DNA from 2 places in the Streptomyces sp. NPDC020379 genome. Region 1 is predicted to be linked to the other one. Evidence: riboswitches for the same ligand, from Rfam matches in the RefSeq annotation. Region 1 holds a riboswitch; the other holds the start of a gene.
What was found. A riboswitch is a leader RNA that binds a small molecule or an ion and turns the genes downstream of it on or off. The one in region 1 is predicted to bind glycine.
Positions count from the first base shown of each region.

Region 2: another riboswitch for glycine. It lies ahead of gcvT (glycine cleavage system aminomethyltransferase GcvT); the one in region 1 lies ahead of gcvP (aminomethyl-transferring glycine dehydrogenase).

Region 1 covers NZ_JBIRVR010000030.1:63,498-70,815, reverse strand. Annotated here, with positions in the region: gene ACH427_RS29360 (MerR family transcriptional regulator) at 1-287, shown strand, start outside; gene ACH427_RS29355 (bifunctional nuclease family protein) at 340-813, shown strand; gene ACH427_RS29350 (MerR family transcriptional regulator) at 993-1,607, shown strand; partial or broken gene ACH427_RS29345 (DNA polymerase IV) at 1,678-3,036, shown strand; gene ACH427_RS29340 (PRC-barrel domain-containing protein) at 3,045-3,491, opposite strand; glycine riboswitch at 3,623-3,730, shown strand; gene gcvP (aminomethyl-transferring glycine dehydrogenase) at 3,916-6,798, shown strand; gene ACH427_RS29330 (DUF5999 family protein) at 6,952-7,158, opposite strand.
Region 2 covers NZ_JBIRVR010000009.1:35,193-42,510, forward strand. Annotated here, with positions in the region: gene ACH427_RS14320 (hypothetical protein) at 1-168, opposite strand, end outside; gene ACH427_RS14325 (hypothetical protein) at 217-768, opposite strand; gene ACH427_RS14330 (L-serine ammonia-lyase) at 877-2,259, opposite strand; gene glyA (serine hydroxymethyltransferase) at 2,436-3,698, opposite strand; gene gcvH (glycine cleavage system protein GcvH) at 3,739-4,119, opposite strand; gene gcvT (glycine cleavage system aminomethyltransferase GcvT) at 4,187-5,302, opposite strand; glycine riboswitch at 5,450-5,543, opposite strand; gene ACH427_RS14350 (AAA family ATPase) at 5,695-6,354, shown strand; gene ACH427_RS14355 (enhanced serine sensitivity protein SseB) at 6,584-7,318, shown strand, end outside.

The DNA of each region.
Region 1 (7,318 bases):
TGATCACCGCCCACCCGGACGGCGGATTCGACGTTGATTCGGTCAATGTCGCGAAGCTGGTGACGGACCTGGGGCGGTTCGGTCTGGAGCCCCGGCACCTTCGCGCCATGAAGGCCGCCGCCGACCGCCAGGCCGGCCTGGTCGAACAGGTGGTCGCACCGCTGCGCAGGCACCGTAACCCGCAGACCAGGGCCCACGCCGAGGCCACCGCGCGGGAGCTCGCGGCGCTGTCCGTACGCCTGCACGCGGCACTCGTACAGGCCGCGCTGCGGACGCGTTCGCACTGATCGGCGAGTGCCCGACTACCCAAACCTGCCGGGCACGTCCTAGGGTTGCTGTGTGAACGAGCTCGATGTCGTGGGTGTCCGGGTGGAAATGCCCTCCAACCAGCCGATCGTGCTCCTGCGTGAAGTGGGAGGCGATCGATACCTCCCGATCTGGATCGGACCGGGAGAGGCGACGGCCATCGCCTTCGCCCAGCAGGGCATGGCGCCGGCCCGGCCACTGACCCACGACCTGTTCAAGGACGTGCTGGAAGCGGTGGGGCAGGAGCTCACGGAGGTCCGCATCACGGATCTGCGCGAAGGCGTGTTCTACGCGGAGCTCGTCTTCGCCAGCGGGGTGGAGGTCAGCGCCAGGCCTTCCGACGCCATAGCGCTGGCGCTGCGCACCGGGACGCCGATCTACGGCAGTGACGGCGTGCTGGACGACGCCGGGATCGCCATCCCGGACGAGCAGGAGGACGAGGTCGAGAAGTTCCGCGAGTTCCTCGATCAGATCTCGCCCGAGGACTTCGGCACCAACAGCCAGTGAGGCTCGCGGCGCCCCTCAGGAGCGGCGGGCGCGGCGCATTCGATTAGCCTTTCCCGGCACACGGATACGTAAAACCACTCTCTGGGTGATTATCACTCGGCGTGCCGAGTGTGGCGATCGTTGACGCGCCCCGGGTGACTGCCTACCGTCGAGAAGGCAGGTCAAGGACGGAGGTCGGCGTGAGAAGCATGGGCGACGGTACAGCGGTCGGCAGTCCGTATCCGCTGTATGGGGGAACGGTCGAACAGCCCTCCCGTCATACCGCCCCGGCCGCGGTCAGCGCACCGCAGGGGCCGGAGACCGACAAGATCGGGTACCGGGGGCCGACGGCGTGCGCCGCGGCGGGCATCACCTATCGGCAGCTCGACTACTGGGCGCGTACGGGCCTGGTCGAGCCGAGCGTACGGCCGGCCTATGGCTCGGGAAGCCAGCGGCTGTACAGCTTCCGGGACGTGGTCGTCCTCAAGATCGTGAAACGGCTGCTGGACGCGGGGGTCTCCCTGCAGAACATCCGCACGGCCGTGCAGCACCTGAGGGCCCGCGGGATGCGGGACCTCCCGCAGATGACGCTGATGAGCGACGGTGCCACGGTCTACGAGTGCACCTCGCCGGACGAGGTCGTCGACCTGCTCCAGGGCGGCCAGGGCGTCTTCGGGATCGCCGTGGGCGTCGTCTGGCGCGACATCGAGCACGTGCTCTCCCAGCTGCACGGCGAGCGGGTGGACACGGGCGAGACCCTGATCGGCCACAACCCCGCCGACGAGCTCGCGAGGCGCCGCAACCGCGCGGTCTGAGGGCCTGCCGACGACGACGCTCCGTCGCACGTCAGCGCGATTGTCAGTGGTGTGCGGGAACATCAGTGGTGTGAGGTCCGCACCTACGATCCTGCACCTGGACATGGACGCCTTCTACGCCTCGGCGGAGCAGGCGGCCAAGCCGAGCCTGCGCGGAAAGCCCGTGGTGGTCGGCGGGATCGGCCCGCGCGGTGTGGTCGCCACCGCTTCGTACGAGGCGCGGGTCTTCGGTGTCCACTCCGCGATGGCCACCGCCCAGGCGCGCCGGCTGTGTCCCAACGCCGCTTATCTCACCCCGCGGTTCACGCTCTACCGCGAGGTGAGCGAGGTGGTGATGGGGCTGCTGGGCGAGCTCTCGCCGCTGGTGGAGCCGCTCAGCCTCGACGAGGCGTTCGTGGATCTCGAAGCGGGCGGCGTCGAGCCCTCCGTGTCCGTGGTCCGGGCCGTCGGGGAGCGACTGCGGCGGGACATCCGCGCGGCGACGGGCCTGAGCGGCTCGGTGGGCCTCGCCGGGTCCAAGATGCTCGCCAAGATCGCCTCGGAGCAGGCCAAGCCCGACGGTCTGTTCCTCATCGAGCCGGGCAGCGAGGCCGGGCTGCTGGGCCCCATGTCCGTCCGCGCGATTCCCGGGGTGGGCCCCGCCACCGCCGAGACGCTGCGCCGGGCGGGCATCACGACGGTCGCGGAGACCGGTGAGGCGGGCGAGGCGGAGCTGGTGCGGCTGCTGGGCAAGGCCCACGGCGCGGGGCTGTACGCGCTGGCCACCGGCCATGACGACCGGCCCGTCGTCGCCGAGCGGGACGCCAAGTCGGTGTCGGTGGAGGACACCTTCGAGGAGGATCTGACCGACCGCGTCCGGGTGCAGCTGGAGCTCGCCCGCCTCGCCGAGCGGTGCGTCACGCGGCTGCGGGCGGCCGGGCGCTCGGGGCGCACGGTCGTGATCAAGGTGCGGCGCTACGACTTCTCCACCCTGACCCGCTCGGAGACGCTGCGCGGGCCGACCGACGACCTCGGCGTGGTGCGGGAGGCGGCGGGGCGGCTGCTGGAGGGCGTGGACACGACGGCGGGTGTGCGGCTCCTGGGCGTGGGCGTCACGGGCCTCGCCGACTACACCCAGGAGGATCTCTTCGCCCAGGCCGCGAGCGAGGCGGCGGCCGCCGCCGAAGCGGCCGCGGCGGAGATCCACCAGGCCGAGGCCGAGGGGGAGGGGCCCGACGAGGTCCCGGAGGCCGCCGAGGCGCGGCCGCGCCGCTGGCTGCCGGGTCTGGACGTCCGGCACGCGGAGTACGGGGCGGGCTGGATCCAGGGCAGCGGCGTCGGGCGCGTCACCGTACGGTTCGAACAGCCCTGGTCCGGGCCTGGGAGAGTGCGCACGTTCGCCGTCGACGACCCCGCGCTGGAGCCGGCGGAGCCCCTGCCGCTCATCCGGACCGGGGATCAGCCGCCCGAGCCGCCGGAGCCGTTGACGGAGCCGTTGACCGTGCCGAGCCCCTCACCGGCCCGCTCACCCGGTCCGGATCCGGCATCCCCGGCGTCCCCGGTGGGAGGGGAGCCCGCCGTGGGGAGCGCGAGTCCGTAGTGGTGGTAGAGCTGGAGCTCCTGCTCGGGGGAGAGGTGCCTGCCGACCCCGAAGTCCGGGGCGTCCTTGATCAGGGCGCGTTCGTAGGGGACGCGCAGGGTGTCGTCCACGACCTCGCTGGGCTCCAGCGGCACGAAGGCGTCCCGGCTGAACAGCCCGGTCCGTACGGCCGCCCACTCGGGCTCGCCCGTCTCGTCGTCGAGGTACACCTCGTCCACGGTGCCGATCTTCGCGCCGTCACGGTCGAACGCCTTGCGGCCGATGAGACTGCGTGGATCGATATCGGTCTGCACCGTTCCTCCGATGGTTCGCGCTGCCCCCGACCGCCTCGGCAACCCCCCAAGACCCTCCCGACAACAACGAAAAGGCACAAAGCGGGAACCGGCCACTCGAGGGATCCCCTCCTACCCGCGCTGGTAGGCTGGCCAGTGGCCGCAGACCCCGTGCGGGAGAGTCCTCCGAGAGCCCAGCCGGGCATCGACGGGGGCGCCGAAGGAGCAAATCCTCCCCGGAATCTCTCAGGCACACGTACCGCACGGACGAGGTCACTCTGGAAAGCAGGGCGGGCCCCGGTCAGGCACGACGCCGAAGCCCGTCCTCACCGACGGTGAAAGCCGGGTCCCCGCGGCCCGGTGAAGCTCTCAGGTTGAGATGACAGAGGGGGAGGCCGTCCGGGTACCCGCGCCGTGGTACCCCTCGCAGGTCGCAAAGACCAGGAGGCCTCCGCAGATGACAGCCCACCGCATCTCCCTTTCCGACCTGGAGCGTGGCACGCCCTTCGAGCGGCGCCATATAGGGCCCGACAGCGCGGCCCAGGCCAAGATGCTCGCCCAGGTCGGATTCGGCTCCCTCGACGAACTCACCGACGCCGCCGTGCCGGACGTGATCAAGGCCACCGAGGCGTCGGCGCTGCCCGAGGCACGCGGCGAGGCCGAGGTCCTCGCCGAGCTGCGTACGCTCGCCGACCGCAACCAGGTGCTCGCCCCGATGATCGGGCTCGGCTACTACGGCACCTTCACCCCGCCGGTGATCCTGCGCAACGTCATGGAGAACCCGGCCTGGTACACCGCCTACACCCCTTACCAGCCGGAGATCTCCCAGGGCCGGCTGGAGGCGCTCCTCAACTTCCAGACCGTCGTCGCCGACCTCACCGGCCTGCCCACCTCCGGGGCCTCCCTGCTCGACGAGGGCACCGCCGCCGCCGAGGCCATGGCGCTCTCCCGCCGCGTCGGCAAGGTCAAGCAGGGCGTCTTCCTCGTCGACGCCGACACCCTGCCGCAGACCGTCGCCGTCATCCGGACCCGCGCCGAACCGACCGGCGTCGAGGTCGTCGTCGCCGACCTCTCGGAGGGCATCCCGGCCGAGGCCGCCGAGCGCGGCGTCTTCGGCGTGCTGCTCCAGTACCCCGGTGCCTCCGGTGCCGTACGCGACCTGCGACCGGTCATCGAGCGCGCCCACGAGCTCGGCGCGATCGTCACCGTCGCCGCCGACCTGCTCGCCCTGACCCTGCTCACCTCGCCGGGCGCGCTCGGCGCGGACATCGCGGTCGGCACGACCCAGCGCTTCGGCGTGCCCATGGGCTTCGGCGGCCCGCACGCCGGATTCATGGCCGTGCGCGAGCAGTTCGCCCGCAGCCTCCCCGGCCGCCTCGTCGGCGTCTCCGTCGACGCCGACGGCAACAAGGCGTACCGCCTGGCCCTCCAGACGCGTGAGCAGCACATCCGCCGCGAGAAGGCCACCAGCAACATCTGCACCGCACAGGTGCTGCTCGCCGTCATAGCCGGCATGTACGCCGTCTACCACGGCCCGGACGGCCTCGCCGCGATCGCCCGGCGCACGCACCGCTACGCCACGCTGCTCGCGGCGGGGCTGCGGGCCGGTGGCGTCGAGGTCGCGCACGGTTCGTACTTCGACACCCTGACCGTGCGGGTCCCCGGCCGTGCCGCCGAGGTCGTCGCCGGTGCCGTCGAGGGCGGCGTCAACCTCCGCCTGATCGACGCGGATCACGTCGGGATCGCGTGCGACGAGACCACCACCCGCGAGCTGGTGGCCTCCGTGTGGTCGGCGTTCGGGGTGGACGCCGACATCGAGGCGCTGGACGCCGCCACGCCGGACGCGCTCCCCGAGGCCCTGCTGCGCACCGACGACTTCCTCACCCACCCCGTCTTCCACGAGCACCGCTCCGAGACCGCGATGCTGCGCTACCTGCGCCGCCTCGCCGACCGGGACTACGCCCTGGACCGCGGCATGATCCCGCTCGGTTCCTGCACCATGAAGCTCAACGCCACCACCGAGATGGAGTCGGTGACCTGGCCCGAGTTCGCCGCGCTGCACCCCTTCGCGCCGGTCGGGCAGGCCGCGGGCTATCTGACCCTGATCACGGAGCTGGAGGAGCGCCTCGCCGAGGTCACCGGCTACGACAAGGTCTCCATCCAGCCGAACGCCGGCTCCCAGGGCGAGCTCGCGGGCCTGCTGGCCGTTCGCGCGTACCACCGCGCGAACGGCGACGAGCAGCGCACCGTCTGCCTCATCCCGTCCTCCGCGCACGGCACCAACGCCGCCAGCGCCGTGATGGCCGGGATGAAGGTCGTCGTCGTCAAGACCGGCGAGGACGGCGAGGTGGACGCGGACGACCTGCGCGCGAAGATAGAGCAGTACGGTCACGAGCTGGCCGTCCTGATGGTCACCTACCCCTCCACGCACGGGGTGTTCGAGGAGCACATCAGCGAGATCTGCGCGCTGGTGCACGACGCGGGCGGCCAGGTCTACGTGGACGGGGCGAACCTCAACGCCCTGGTCGGGGTGGCCAAGCCGGGCCGCTTCGGCGGCGACGTCTCGCACCTGAACCTGCACAAGACGTTCTGCATCCCGCACGGTGGCGGCGGTCCGGGCGTCGGACCGGTCGCCGTGCGCGCCCACCTGGCGCCGTATCTCCCCAACCACCCGCTCCAGCCCGCCGCGGGCCCGGCCACCGGCGTCGGCCCGATCTCGGCCGCCCCGTGGGGCTCCGCGGGCATCCTGCCGATCTCCTGGGCGTACGTCCGGCTGATGGGCGGCGCGGGCCTCAAGCGCGCCACGCAGGTCGCGGTGCTCGGTGCCAACTACATCGCCAAGCGGCTGGAGCCGCACTACCCCGTGCTCTACACCGGTCCGAACGGGCTGGTGGCGCACGAGTGCATCGTGGACCTGCGGCCGCTGACGAAGGCGACCGGAGTGAGCGTCGACGACGTCGCCAAGCGACTGATCGACTACGGCTTCCACGCGCCCACCATGTCGTTCCCGGTCGCGGGCACCCTGATGATCGAGCCGACGGAGAGCGAGGACCTCGCCGAGCTGGATCGTTTCTGCGATGCGATGATCGCCATCCGCGCCGAGATCGAGAAGGTCGGCTCCGGTGAGTGGGAGAAGGACGACAACCCGCTGCGCAACGCCCCGCACACCGCCGCCTCGGTGACCGGCGCGTGGGAGCACCCGTACAGCCGCGAGGAGGCCGCCTACCCGGCCGGGGCGTCCGCCGACAAGTACTGGCCGCCGGTGCGCCGCGTCGACGGTGCGTACGGCGACCGCAACCTCGTCTGCTCCTGCCCTCCGCTGGAGGAGTACGAGAACTGAGCCCGCTCGGGACCCTGGCGCACGCCCGGGTCCCCTGAGGCCGGACGCGAGTCGGGGCCGGTTCGGCGGAATCCGCCGGGCCGGCCCCTGTCTGTGCGTGGTGCGTATACGTACGGTGCGGGTCTTTCCGTACCTCGTGTGCGGTAGTGCCTCTCAGGCAGCGGTCACCACGTGACCGCTGCCCAGCGGCCGGTGCGGGGCGATGATCTGCCCGTCCGGCAGCAGCTCCCCGGTGTCCTCGAAGCAGAGGACGCCGTTGCACAGCAGGCTCCAGCCCTGTTCCGGGAAGTGCGCCACGAGGTGGGCGGCTTCCCGGTCGGCGGAGTCGGCTGACGGGCACATGGGCTGGTGCTGGCACATGGGAAGGTTCTTTCGCTCTGATGTGGTGGCTGTCCTGCGGCTCGATGCTGTGGTCATGCCGCCCCCCGTTGGCGAATGGTTTGGTCGATACCAGTGTTGCCCCACGGGCGCGATTCCGCAGGGATTTCCCGGCAGCGCTCCTCTGCCGAAGAGGACGCGT
Region 2 (7,318 bases), on a different contig from region 1:
CGTCGCGCCCAGTCCGGCGCCCAGGGCACCGGCCGCGGTCAACGCCCGGCGCAGGGCGTCGAGAAGCTGGTCGGCCTCATGCGGGGCCGGGGCGGCGTCGAGGGCGAAGGCGATGTCCGAGGCGGTGCTGAGCGCGCTCTGGAGTTCGCGCAGGTCTGCGTAACTCATGCTGGAGAGCGTACGCGCCACCACTGACAACGCCCGCCCCCAGGAAGATCAGACCGCGGTCAGCGCCCAGCTCCGCTCCGCCCGGAGCGAGGACGCGTCACGCGCCGGCCGCACCCCTTCGCCCGCCGCCGTCCGGACCCCGCCCGCGCGGCGCGATTCCTGCGCCCAGACGCGGCCGTCGGCCTCGGACGCCACCTTGCGCAGACCGCCCGCACCGGCCGGAGCGGTACGGAACCGCTGCTCCGGAGCCTCCGTGTCGCACAGCGCGGTGACCAGCAGCGAGCCCTTCCGGTCGATGCAGTGGTAGGGCTCGGCCACCGACGAGAACTGATGGGTGGCCGCGCTGTACAGCCAGGACTGCCGGGCCGGAGTCACCGCGTCGCACGCCTCCAGCGCCACCAGCCTGGGCCGCGCCGCGCCCCGTGGGTCGCGGTAGCCGGCCCCCTCCGCCGTCAGGCAGCCGCTGTACGCGCCGTTCTGCAGCCGTACGGCCGAGGACGGCACCGCCGCGGGCGCGGCGACGGCGGAGGGCGCCGCGAGACCGAAGGCGGCGGTGAGGGCGCCGAGGATCGCGGCAGTGGCGCGGGCGTGGTGGCGCATGGCGGGGGCTCCTCGCGGTGGAACGGCCGACGAGGAGCCGACACTACTTCCGGGGGGCACGCGGTGACACGATGTTTCCGGCCATGATCCCCGAGCGGGAGCGCCCGTTCAGCACTCGATGACGTTGACCGCGAGCCCGCCCCGCGCCGTCTCCTTGTACTTGACCTTCATGTCGGCGCCCGTCTCCTTCATGGTCTTGATGACCTTGTCGAGGGAGACGTGGTGGCGGCCGTCGCCGCGCAGGGCCATGCGGGCGGCGGTGACGGCCTTGGCCGCGGCCATGCCGTTGCGCTCGATGCAGGGGATCTGCACCAGGCCGCCGACCGGGTCGCAGGTCAGGCCCAGGTTGTGCTCCATGCCGATCTCGGCCGCGTTCTCGACCTGCTCGGGCGAGCCGCCGAGGACCTCGGCGAGGCCGCCGGAGGCCATCGAGCAGGCGGAGCCGACCTCGCCCTGGCAGCCGACCTCGGCGCCGGAGATCGAGGCGTTCTCCTTGAAGAGCATGCCGATCGCGCCCGCGGCGAGCAGGAAGCGGACGATGCCGTCCTCGTCCGCGCCGGGCACGAAGTTCATGTAGTAGTGCAGCACGGCCGGGATGATGCCCGCGGCGCCGTTGGTGGGCGCGGTCACGACGCGGCCGCCCGCGGCGTTCTCCTCGTTGACGGCCATGGCGTAGATCGTGATCCACTCCATCGCGCGGGCCTGCGGGTCGCCCTCGGCGCGCAGCTGGCGGGCGGAGTTGGCCGCGCGGCGGCGCACCTTGAGGCCGCCGGGGAGGATGCCCTCGCGGGACATGCCGCGGGAGACGCACGCCTGCATGACGCGCCAGATCTCCAGCAGACCCGCACGGATCTCGGACTCCGTGCGCCACGCCTTCTCGTTCTCCAGCATCAGGGCGGAGATCGACAGGCCCGTCTCGCGGGACATCCGCAGCAGCTCGTCGCCCGTGCGGAAGGGGTACTTCAGCACGGTGTCGTCCAGGACGATCCGGTCCTCGCCGACCGCGTCCTCGTCCACGACGAAGCCGCCGCCGACGGAGTAGTAGGTCTTCTCCAGCAGGGGCGCGCCGGCCTCGTCGTAGGCGAAGAGGGTCATGCCGTTCGCGTGGTACGGCAGGGAGCGGCGGCGGTGCAGGATCAGCTGGGTGGACTCGTCGAAGTCGATCTCGTGCGTCGAGCCGATCTCCGCGCCGAGCAGCCGCAGCCGCTTCGAGGAGCGGATGCGCTCGACCTCGTCGTCCGCGGTCTCCACATCGACCGTGCGGGGGGAGTGGCCCTCCAGGCCGAGCAGCACGGCCTTGGGCGTGCCGTGGCCGTGACCGGTGGCGCCCAGCGAGCCGAAGAGCTCGGCGCGCACGGAGGTGGTGTGGGCCAGCAGGCCCTCGTTCTTCAGCCGGCGCGTGAACATCAGCGCGGCCCGCATCGGGCCGACCGTGTGGGAGCTGGACGGGCCTATGCCGATCGAGAAGAGATCGAAAACGGAGATGGCCACGGTGGCGCTCCCTCGGGTCGGTGGTACGGGGTGTGACGCGGGCGGCCGGGCCACGGTCGGTGCACACGGGGTGCCACGTGAGTGATCCGGCGTCCCGCCACGTGGTGCGGGGCACCGGGCTCACCTTCCAGTGTGCCCAGTGCCCCGTACCAGCGGGTGAATCGGGTCCTGCTCGGTTACTTCAGGCCGGCGTACAGCGGGTGCTTGTCCGCCAGGGCCGTGACGCGGGAGCGCAGGGACTCCACGTCGTAGGACGGCTTCAGCGCCGCGGCGATGATCTCCGCGACCTCGCGGAAGTCCTCGGCCTGGAAGCCGCGGGTGGCCAGCGCGGGGGTGCCGATCCGCAGACCCGAGGTGACCATCGGGGGCCGCGGGTCGTTCGGGATGGCGTTGCGGTTGACCGTGATCCCGACCTCGTGGAGGCGGTCCTCGGCCTGCTGGCCGTCCAGCTGGGAGTTGCGGAGGTCCACCAGCACCAGGTGCACGTCCGTGCCGCCGGAGAGGACGGACACGCCCGCCTCGGCGACATCGGCCTGCACCAGACGCTCGGCCAGGATCTTCGCGCCTTCCAGCGTACGCTGCTGGCGCTCCTTGAACTCCTCGCTCGCCGCGACCTTGAAGGAGACGGCCTTGGCCGCGATCACGTGCTCCAGCGGGCCACCCTGCTGACCGGGGAAGACGGCGGAGTTGATCTTCTTGGCCAGCTCGGCCGTGGAGAGGATCACACCACCGCGGGGGCCGCCCAGCGTCTTGTGGGTGGTCGTGGTGACGACGTGCGCGTGCGGCACCGGGGAGGGGTGCAGCCCGGCGGCGACGAGACCCGCGAAGTGGGCCATGTCGACCATCAGGTACGCGCCGACCTCGTCCGCGATCCGGCGGAAGGCCGCGAAGTCCAGCTGGCGCGGGTAGGCCGACCAGCCGGCGACGATCAGCTTCGGGCGGTGCTCCTTGGCGAGGCGCTCGACCTCGTCCATGTCGACCAGGTTGGTCGCCTCGTCGACGTGGTACGCGACCACGTTGTAGAGCTTGCCGGAGAAGTTGATCTTCATGCCGTGGGTCAGGTGCCCGCCGTGGGCGAGGTTCAGACCCAGGATGGTGTCGCCGGGGTTGAGCAGCGCGAACATCGCGGCCGCGTTCGCCTGCGCGCCGGAGTGCGGCTGGACGTTCGCGTGCTCGGCGCCGAAGAGCGCCTTGATCCGGTCGATGGCGATCTGCTCGACGACGTCGACGTGCTCGCAGCCACCGTAGTAGCGGCGGCCCGGGTAGCCCTCGGCGTACTTGTTGGTGAGGACCGAGCCCTGGGCCTCCATGACGGCGACCGGAGCGAAGTTCTCCGACGCGATCATCTCGAGGGTGGACTGCTGGCGGTGGAGTTCGGCGTCGACAGCGGCGGCGACGTCGGGGTCGAGCTCATGGAGGGAGCTGTTCAGAAGCGACATGAGTTCTTCCTGGACTTCCTGGGCGGGAGGAGGGGCGGGTTCAGCCTGCGGTGAAGGCCGTGTACTCATCGGCGGAGAGGAGGTCCGCCGGCTCGTCCGTGATCTTCACCTTGAACAGCCAGCCGCCCGTGAAGGGGGCGGAGTTCACCAGCGCGGGGTCGTCCACGACGTCCTGGTTGGCCTCGGTGACCTCGCCGGTCACCGGGGAGAACAGGTCGCTGACCGACTTGGTCGACTCCAGCTCGCCACAGGACTCACCCGCGGTGACCGTGTCACCGACCGCCGGGAGCTGGGCGAAGACGACGTCACCGAGCGAGTTCGCGGCGAACTCGGTGATGCCGACCGTGGCCACGCCGTCCGCGTCGACGGCCGACAGCCACTCGTGCTCCTTGCTGAAGCGCAGCTGCTGGGGGTTGCTCATGGCTAGATTCTCCTGGATGCGCGAGGGTGCTTGTGCAACGGGTATTGACAGGTGAGATGAGAAGGGATCAGCGCTGCCGCTTGTAGAAGGGCAGAGCGACGACCTCGTACGGCTCATGGCTGCCGCGAATGTCCACGGATACGTCATTTGTACCGGGTGCGGAGTGGGCGGCGTCGACATACGCGATGGCGATCGGCTTGCCGAGCGTGGGCGAGGGAGCACCGGAGGTGACCTCGCCGATGATCTGGCCGCCGGAGACGACCGGATATCCGGCGCGCGGCACCCGCCGGCCCGTCGCGATCAGGCCGACCAGCTTGCGCGGCGGGTCGCTCTCCGCGCGCTCGGCGGCGGCCACGAGCGCCTCGCGGCCCACGAAGTCGCCCTCCTTGTCGAACTTCACGACCCGGCCCAGGCCCGCGTCGAAGGGCGTGGTGGCCGTCGTCAGCTCGTGCCCGTAGAGCGGCATGCCCGCCTCCAGCCGCAGCGTGTCGCGGCAGGAGAGGCCGCACGGCACGAGGCCCGCCCCGGCGCCCGCGTCGGTCAGCGCCTGCCAGAGCTTCTCGGCGTCGGCCGGGGCGACGAAGAGCTCGAAGCCGTCCTCGCCGGTGTAGCCGGTGCGGGCGATCAGCACGGGCACGCCCGCCACGGTGCCCGGCAGGCCCGCGTAGTACTTGAGGCCGTCGAGGTCGGCGTCCGTCAGGGACTTCAGGATGCCGGGGGACTCGGGGCCCTGGACCGCGAGCAGCGCGTAGTTCTCGCGGTCGTCCCGGACCTCCGCCTCGAAACCGGCCGCGCGCTCGGTCAGGGCGTCCAGCACCACCTGGGCGTTGGAGGCGTTGGCGACGACCATGTACTCCTCGTCGCCGAGGCGGTAGACGATCAGGTCGTCCAGGATGCCGCCCCCGGCGTCGCAGATCATGGTGTAGCGGGCGCGGCCGACGGCCAGCGCGGAGAGGTTGCCGACCAGCGCGTGGTCGAGCGCCCGGCCCGCCCCCGGGCCGGTGAGGGTGATCTCGCCCATGTGGGAGAGGTCGAAGAGACCGGCGCGGGTGCGCACCGCGAGGTGCTCGTCGCGCTCGCTGCCGTAGCGCAGGGGCATGTCCCAGCCGGCGAAATCGGTCATCGTGGCGCCCAGCGCGCGGTGCAGCGCGTCGAGGGACGTTCGGCGAGGGGCATCAGTCATGTGTGGGCTCCCAGGCATGGCAGTGAGGACGTCCTCCCCATCTGTCATCGGAACCTGAGAGGTTCACCGGGAGCGGTCGGCGACGAGCGCGTCCTCGGCTTGCACCTTGGGTGGGGCCGCGTCGTGCGGCCCGCTTTTCAGATCTGCCTCACCCACGCGGTACGGGGCCTGAGAGATTCAAGGGAGGAACTTGCTCCTTCGGCGCCCAGCTCAATGGCTGGAACTCTCCCGCGTGGATTCGAGCGGCCGGTATGCAGTTGGGTACGCAGTTGGCGCGCACATCATTGCACGGACCGGCGCGTGAGGAACTGCCCACCGGCCTCTCAATTGGATTACCTTTTCTTTACGTTTCATGAGGACGGGGCAGGCCGGGGACGGGGGAGGGCGATCGGGTGCGGACGCGAAGCACGGAGGCGGGGCGGGCGGAGCCCGCGCCACGCGAACCGGAGGCGCTCGGGCCGCCGTCGGGCGTCGTCGACCTGCGCGGCGGCCCGGCGCGCGTGGAGCTGCGCTATCCGGCCGGGCATCTGGTGATCGTCTCCGGGCTGCCCGGCAGCGGGAAGTCCACGCTGATACGTCGGGTGGTGCCCGCCCTGGACGGCGCGGGCGAGGTCGTGTGGTGCGTCGATTCGCAGGACATCCGCGAGCGGCTGGAGCGGTGCGTGCCACGCCGCCTGCCGTACGGCGTCTACCGGCCGGCCGTGCGGGTCCTCCACTACGCCGCGCTGCGGCGGGCGTTGCGGTCCGGGGCGAGCGTCGTCGTGCACGACTGCGGGGAGCGGAGCTGGGTGCGGCGGTGGGCCGCGCGCGCCGCGCGGCGGCGCGGGGCCGGGGCGCACCTGGTGGTACTGGACGTCGACGCGAGGACGGCGCTGGTGGGCCAGTGGGCGCGCGGCCGGGGGGTCTCGGCGTACGCGTTCCGCAGGCACCGGCGGGCGATGGGCCGGCTGCTCGCCGGCGCCGCCGCGGGGGAGGTGCCGCGCGGTGCGGCGTCGGTGGTGCTGCTGTCCCGGCGCACCGCCGACGGGCTCGGCCGGCTCGCGTTCGGCTGACGGGTGCTGCCGTGTGGCGGGTGGTGGTCCCGTGCAACCCGATGCCCGCTGCGAGCGTCGTTCCCGGTGGGGGAGGAATCATCTCTTGATTCATCCCCCGATCCGTCCTGACCTGGGACATCGGTGCCGATTCCGGCAGCCGGCGGGAGCGGACGGGGGTGCAGCCGTTAGGGTTCGGTTGCGGCTTTGTCGATACGGTGGTTGGACGGCGTTGGGCGAGTTGGACGAGATGAGCATCCCCGAGCAGTACGGTCGGCCCACGGCCCCGGCCGGTGCCCCCCTTGGCGGCCTCCCCGAGGGCTGGCCCGCCAATGAACTCGAAGCGGTGCTCGCCGCCTCCCTGGGCGTGCCCGGCGCCGGTGCCCGCATCGTCGAGGTGCTCGGCCGCAGTCACCTGTGGGTGCCGCTGCCGAACGGTGGCGGGCCCGACAGCCCCGACCTCGACATCCCCACCCTGGAGCTGGACGGCGCCGCCTACGTACCGGTGTTCAGCTCCGAGGCGGAGTTCCTGCGCGTCGTCGGCGACCGGATGTCCTTCACCGTGGCGCCCGCCGTCGAATTCGCCCGCGGCCTGCCCCCGCAGGTCGGCATCGCGGTCAACCCCGACGGCGCCGTCGGGGCGCCGCTCCCGCCGCCCGCCGTCGCCGAGCTCTGCCGGGCCGGCCGCACGGCCCTCGACGGCGACGCCACCGGTGGCCGGGTGCGGCTCTTCGAGCCGGACTGGCAGGACGAGCCCACCGCCTTCCTCGCCGCCGCCGGGCTGGAGTTCGCGGCCGCCAAGGTCGTGCGGACCGCGCGCCGGACGCTGGCCAGCGTCGAGGGCGGCGACCCCGCGCTCTTCATCGGCGTCGAGCTCGACCTGCCCGACCCCGGCAGCCGCGCCGCCGTCCTGGACGCCCTCGGCCGGGCGCTCGGCACGGCGCCCGTGGCCTGGCCCGTGCAGCTCGTCTTCCTCGACGTCGCG